DNA from 3 places in the Streptomyces sp. C genome. Region 2 is predicted to be linked to each of the others. Evidence: riboswitches for the same ligand, from Rfam matches in the RefSeq annotation. Region 2 holds a riboswitch; each other region holds the start of a gene.

Region 1 (2,195 bases), 3.4 Mb from region 2:
CGGGCTACGACGACGTCGATGGACGGCACGAGCATCTCCTTCTGGGATGTGACGCTGGGTGTGCGGTGGCGTGTGGGCCGTGGGACGGCCTTGCCGACTAGAGCCTAACCGGCTCCGGGGTGTGGGCTGCCCGACCGCCCGGCTCCTGGGACGAAAAAGGGTCCGAATACCCGTCTTCCGGGACATAGGACCCTTGATTTCGCGTGCTCGCCGGGTGGCGGGGCGGCGGAAGCCGGTGCTCCGGTTCCGGAATGCGGTGACCGGCGGACGACACGCCGCCGCCCGGCGCGTGGGGGGATACGCGCCGGGCGGTGGGGATGCTGCGGGGTGCCGCGAGTGTTACGCGGACGTTCAGGCCAGCTTCAGCTTCTGACCCGGGAAGATCAGGTCGGCGTCGGAGACGGTGTCCTTGTTGAGCTCGAAGAGCTTCTCCCAGCCGCCCTTGACCTTGTTGGCGTCGGCGATGGTGCCGAGGGTGTCGCCTTCCTTGACCGTGTAGGTCCCACCGGTGGCCGGGGTACCGGTCGACGGCTTGGCCGGGGTCCAGTTGCCGGAGCCGGAGCCGGAGCCCTTGGTCTCGGTCTCGGCCTTCGGCGTGGACGGCTTGGCCGGGGCGGGCTTCGCCGGGGCCGGCTTGGCCGGAGCGGGCTTGGCCGGGGCCGGCTTCGTCTCGGGCTTCGGCTTGGCCGGGGTGGTCGAACCGCCGCCGTTGTACGCGGAGTTGGACAGGCCGACGCCGCAGTGCGGCCAGGCGCCCTTGCCCTGGCCCTTGAGGACCTTCTCGGCGATGGCTATCTGCTGGCCCTTGGTGGCCTGGTTGGCCTGCGAGGCGTACGCCTTGCCGCCGTACGCGGCCCACGTGGAGGCGGAGAACTGCAGACCGCCGTAGTAGCCGTTGCCGGTGTTGATGGACCAGTTGCCGCCGGACTCGCAGGCGGCGACCTTGTCCCACTCGGCCGAGGTGGCGGCGCTGGCGGTACCGGCGGCCATCAGCGGGGCCGCGACGGCGACACCGGCGACACCGGCGAGCGTGACGATGCGGACGGCCTTGGAGCCGCGGCGGTGCTTGCCCTTGCCGGAAAGCAGCATGGAGTTCTCCTCACCGACGCCTTCGAGGTGAGCTGTCGGGTTCGGGCGGATGAGTTGCCCGGTCACGCGGCGCGGCGCGTGTCTTCACCCCTAGCCGGTACGCGGGCCGTCTCTCAACGGCCTTTCCCGGCGCCTACCTTGGTTCCCCCGCTCCTGCCTTCGGCGCTTGCGCGACGACTGTTCCCTCCGTCCGCCGGCAGGATTCGGCGATGCGGTCGAAGGAGCCCGCGGTGGCGAGCGATTCAGAAGGTAGACAGGTCTCTCCCCGATGTTCAACGTGTGATTTTGGGGAGAAACCGGCCTACTTGCCATCCTGGAGAGCGCGTTTGTGCAGGTGAGAAGGGGGTTTGCAACAGTTCCGGAACGAGACACGCCAGTTGTCCGGAAGAGATGCATGTCTCATTTGGCGATAACGGACATTCAACTCTTAATGGATGTCCGAACTGCCCTCTATTTCTTGGTTAGATCCAGGTTCTGCCCGGGCTTGATGAGGTCCGCGTCCCCGCCGATGACCTGCTCGTTGGCTTTGTAGAGCTCGCCCCAACCGCCCTCGACGCCCTTGGCCTTCGCGATGTCCGAAAGGCTGTCACCCGGCTTCACGGTGTAGACGGGGTCCGCGGCGGGCGCTGCCGCCGTGCCAGGCGCCGCCTGCACCTCGATGGCGGCCGGGCCGCGGTGCTTGCCCGAGCCGTCCGCCGCCGCGTCGGACGGGGTGCCCGCCGTGGCGCCCGGGGTGGCCGGGGCGGTGGGCGTGACGCCCGGGGCGGGAGTGGCACCCGGGGTGGCCGGGGCCGTCGGGGTGGCGCCCGGAGCCGTCGGGGTGCCCGGCGCCGTGGGCGTGGGCGTACCCGGCGTGGGCGTACCCGGCGTGGGCGTGCCCGGGGTGGGCGTGCCGGGCGTGGGCGTGCCGGGCGTCGTGGGCTGGACCGTGAAGTCCGGCTCGGGCATGACGGGCAGTCCGCTGGAGGGACCCAGCGGGTAGTCCGGGAGCCCGCTCGGGTTGGACGCGGTGCCCGGCGCCGGCGTCGGGGCCCCGAAGTCCGTGGAGGGCTTGCCCTTGCCCGTCTTCGGCACCGAGTCGTCGGGCCGGGTCGGGGTGGGCGCCA
Region 2 (2,195 bases):
CCGGTCGCGCCGGAGAGGCCGATGGTCTGGCCGCCGGTGACGCTCTGGCCCACGGAGACGGAGAGCGAGGAGAGGTGGCCGTACTGGGAGTACTTGCCGTCGGCGTGCTTGATGACGACCTCGTTGCCGTACGCGCCGCCCCAGCCTGCGGAAACCACGGTGCCCGCGCCGACGGCCCGGATGGTGGTGCCGGTGCTCGCGATGAAGTCGACGCCGGTGTGGTAGCCGGAGGACCACATGGCGCCGCTCGTGCGGTACTGGGTGGAGACGCCGCCGCTGACGGGGGCGGTGAAGCCGGACGCGGCGGCCGGCGCGGCGGGCGCGGCGGCCTTCTCGCTCTTGGCGGCGGCGCCGGAGCCCTGGGCTGCCGCGCCGCCGGAGGTGCGGCCGGCCGTTCCGGCGGTGGTCTTGCCCGCGGCCTTCGGCGCCCGGGCCTTGCCGCCCAGGTCCTCGGGTGCGGCCGGAGCCTTGCTGGAGGATCCCTCGACCGGGGGCGCAGGGGTCTTCGGGGCGGGGGCCGCGTCCTGGCCGCCGACGAGGTTCAGCTTCAGGCCCGGGTGGATGAGGGAGGGGTCGGTGCCGACGGCCTCGCGGTTGTCGGCGTACAGCTGCTCCCAGCCGCCCTCGATGTGGCGCTCGGCGGCGATCTTGGAGAGGTAGTCGCCCGGCACGACCGTGTAGACGGCGGGCGCGGCGGCCGTCGGCGCGGTGGCGGGGGTCGCGGAGCGGAGGGCCTCCGGGGCCTGCGCGCTCTGGGCGGGCACGGACGCGGCCGGGGCGGAGGCCGGGGCGGCGTTGGCGCCGGTGGCACCCATCAGCGGGAGCGCGAGGGCCGCTCCGCCGGTTCCGGCGACGGCGAAGCCACGGGATATCGAACGGGACTTCGGACGGCGGTGCTTACCCTTTCCGGGCATGGCGAATTCCTCTCCGGCGCCTGCGAGGTGAGCTGTCGGGTTCGGACTGGAGATGTCCGGCCGTACGTGCGGTGCACGGGTTCGGCTTCACCCCTAGCTGCGCCGGAAATGATCCGGAACAGCGGCCTACCTGGTTCCCCCGCTCCTGCCGCGCGCGATGGTCGGGTGCGGTTCCCGGGCGGCGGCAGGATTAGGCGGTCCACCCGGATCGATCGCGAAGGTAATCGAGCGGGGCGCCGGTCAACAAGCCGCGAATTCCCTGACGGATTCGCAGATATGGGGGACCGGCGGAATTCCGGTCACCCTGCGTCCATTCCGCACCATCAACAACCGCTCTCACAAGGCAATTCGGTTCCCGCGATCAGGCACGCACGGTCACCGTATGATCTGGCTCACGGGGCCGGGCCCGATCTCGCCTCCACATATGGCAAGTTGTTCCCAACCGGACCAATTCGGACACCACGGACCCACGCGGAGGAGTACACGTGACCCAGCAGATACCCCAGCCCCTTCCGGCCGGACCCGAACGCGGCACGGAGATGACGGGAGTGCGCAACTTCCGTGACGTGGGCGGGTTGCCGACCACGGACGGACGGAGGGTCAGGCCGGGACGACTGTTTCGAAGCGGACATCTGGCGCATGCCACCGAAACCGATACAGAGTTCCTCGCCTCGCTGGGGCTGCACACCGTCTTCGACTTCCGCAACGGAGCGGACCACGCGCTGGAGGGCCCGGACGTCGAACTGCCAGGTGTGCGCAACGTGAACATCCCGCTGACGGATCCGGCCGACGGCCGGGAGTTCTGGAAGATGGTCCGCGACGGCGAGCTCGAACAGCTCCGGGGCCTCCTGGGCGAGGGCCGGGCCGCCGCCCGCATGACGGACTCGTACCGCACGATCATCCGCACCCGCACCGCCGAACACAGCCGCGTCGTGCACGCGCTCGCGCTGGACAGCGTGCCGGCGCTGATGCACTGCGCCGCCGGGAAGGACCGGGCCGGGCTGTCGGTGGCGGTGACCCTGCTCGCGCTGGGCGTGGAGCGCGAGGCGATCATGGCGGACTACCTGGAGTCCAACGTCCCGCACAACCGCTACCGGGTGCGCCGGGGCAGCGACGCGCCCGAGGCCCGCTCCCCCGAGGTGATGGAGCTGCTGGCGCCGCTGTTCGACGCCCGCGCGGAGTACCTGCTCTCGGCCTTCGCGGTCATCGACGAGCAGTGGGGCGGGGTGGAGCGCTACCTCGCCGAGGGGCTCTCGCTCGCGCCCGAGTCCCTGGACCGGC
Region 3 (2,195 bases), 700 kb from region 2:
GGAGCTCTCCAAGGAGCTGTTCCCGGCCGCGCTGCGCATGTCCCGCCCGCGCCAGGGCACCGAGGAGACGGTCGCGCGGATCGACGCCGCGGCCGTACGCGCCTTCTACGAGGCCCACGTACGCCCCTCCACCGCCACCGCCGTGGTCGTCGGCGACCTGACCGGCATCGACCTGGACGCCCTGCTGGCCGACACCCTGGGCGCCTGGACCGGCAACACCGCCCCGGCCCGCCCCGTGCAGCCGGTGACGGCCGACGACACGGGCCGCGTGGTCATCGTGGACCGGCCCGGCGCCGTCCAGACGCAGCTGCTGATCGGCCGGATCGGCCCGGACCGGCACGACATCGTCTGGGCCCCGCAGGTGCTCGGCACCTACTGCCTCGGCGGCACCCTCACCTCCCGCCTGGACAAGGTGCTGCGCGAGGAGAAGGGCTACACCTACGGCGTGCGCGCCTTCGGGCAGGTGCTGCGCTCGACCGCCGACGGCAAGGGCGCCTCGATGCTCGCCATCAGCGGTTCGGTGGACACCCCCAACACGGGTCCGGCGCTGGAGGACCTGTGGAAGGTGCTGCGGACCCTCGCGGAGGGCGGACTGACCGACGCCGAGCGGGACGTGGCGGTGCAGAACCTGGTGGGCGTGGCCCCGCTGAAGTTCGAGACGGCCGCCTCCGTCGCCGGCACGCTCGCCGACCAGGTCGAGCAGGAGCTGCCGGACGACTACCAGGCGCGGCTGTACGCGCGGCTGGCCGAAACCGGTACGGCGGAGGCCACTTCGGCCGTGGTGAACGCCTTCCCGGTGGACCGTCTGGTCACCATCCTGGTGGGCGACGCCGCGCAGATCGAGGAGCCCGTCCTGGCCCTCGGGATCGGTGAGGTCACCGTCGTCTCCAACTGAGGGGCGCGAGGCCCGAGACGGGCCGGGATCCGGCCCGTTTCCAGGGGGCTCCGGTGGAACATCCACCGGAGCCCCCTTTGTCCGTTTGATGGCGTGGTTGCAGGTATGCGGTGTGGCGTACGCAACAAAACCGCTCGTCTGTTTGGCGATTGACTGATGATCCGCCTAGCGTCGGCCGTGCTGTTCGTCAGTTTGTACCCGCCGCACCCGCGGCACCGGACAGCGATCGCCGAGTCCCCGTCAGGCGCGAGCCTGGGGAGCCGGGGACCCACATGTCCCTGGGGTGAATCGGACCCCCTCGCCAGAGGAGGCCCGTAGGAGACCTTCCTGCTCCGAACCCGTCAGCTAACCCGGTAGGCGAGAGGGAAGGAAAGGATCACCCCCTTCATGGCGTTTGGCAGTCGTGCCGCCGGTTCTGGTAAGCACCGTGGTTCCAGCCGTCTGAGCCGCAAGACCGCCGGCTTCGCCGGCGTCGCCGCCCTCGCCACTACGGGCGTGGTCGGCACCCTGGCCGCTCCGGCCTTCGCGGCGGACCACAGCAGCTCCCCGTCCATGGAGGACACCGGTCAGAACGCGATCGTCGTCGCCGACGGTCTGCAGGACGACATCGAGGTCCAGGCCGCCACCCAGCAGAGCGCCGCCGAGGCCGTCGCCGCGCAGGCGCAGGCCGAGGCCGAGGCGAAGACGCGGGCCGCCGAGGCCAAGCGCACCGCCGAGGCCAAGGAGAAGGCCGAGCGCGAGGCCGCCGAGAAGGCCGCCCAGGAAGAGGCCCGCAAGCGCCTCAACACCTTCGTGGCCCCGGTCGACGGCTCGTACGTCAGCACCCAGTACGGTGCGGGCGGCGGCATGTGGTCCTCCGGCAGCCACACGGGCATCGACTTCCACGCCGACGAGGGCAGCGTCGTCCACGCCGTGGGCGCGGGCACCGTCGTCGAGGCCGGCTGGGGCGGCGCGTACGGCAACAACGTCGTCATCCGCCACAACGACGGCACCTACACCCAGTACGGGCACCTGCTCTCGCTGAGCGTCTCCGCCGGCCAGACGGTCACCCCGGGCCAGCAGATCGGCCTCTCGGGCTCCACGGGCAACTCCAGCGGCCCGCACCTGCACTTCGAGGCCCGCACCGGCGCCACGTACGGCACGGACATCAACCCGCTGACGTACCTGCGCAACCACGGCGTGGGCATCTGACCCGCACGCACGCAGCGCGCTTCACCGAAGAAGGCCCCGGCTCACAGAGCCGGGGCCTTCTTCGTATTTCCGGACCTGTTTCCGGCCCCGCTCGTAAATCCGCCGGGTA

What was found. Region 2 has a riboswitch for cyclic di-AMP ahead of SSNG_RS29580 (M23 family metallopeptidase). Riboswitches for the same ligand answer to the same signal wherever they lie in the genome.
Positions count from the first base shown of each region.
Region 1: another riboswitch for cyclic di-AMP. It lies ahead of SSNG_RS14175 (transglycosylase family protein); the one in region 2 lies ahead of SSNG_RS29580 (M23 family metallopeptidase).
Region 3: another riboswitch for cyclic di-AMP. It lies ahead of SSNG_RS26640 (M23 family metallopeptidase); the one in region 2 lies ahead of SSNG_RS29580 (M23 family metallopeptidase).

Region 1 covers NZ_GG657750.1:3,198,746-3,200,940, forward strand. The annotation lists gene eno (phosphopyruvate hydratase) at 1-35, opposite strand, end outside; gene SSNG_RS14175 (transglycosylase family protein) at 352-1,089, opposite strand; cyclic di-AMP (ydaO/yuaA leader) riboswitch at 1,092-1,264, opposite strand; gene SSNG_RS14180 (transglycosylase family protein) at 1,540-2,195, opposite strand, start outside.
Region 2 covers NZ_GG657750.1:6,589,197-6,591,391, reverse strand. The annotation lists gene SSNG_RS29580 (M23 family metallopeptidase) at 1-914, opposite strand, end outside; cyclic di-AMP (ydaO/yuaA leader) riboswitch at 919-1,121, opposite strand; gene SSNG_RS29575 (tyrosine-protein phosphatase) at 1,454-2,195, shown strand, end outside.
Region 3 covers NZ_GG657750.1:5,889,237-5,891,431, forward strand. The annotation lists gene SSNG_RS26635 (pitrilysin family protein) at 1-895, shown strand, start outside; cyclic di-AMP (ydaO/yuaA leader) riboswitch at 1,113-1,270, shown strand; gene SSNG_RS26640 (M23 family metallopeptidase) at 1,283-2,086, shown strand.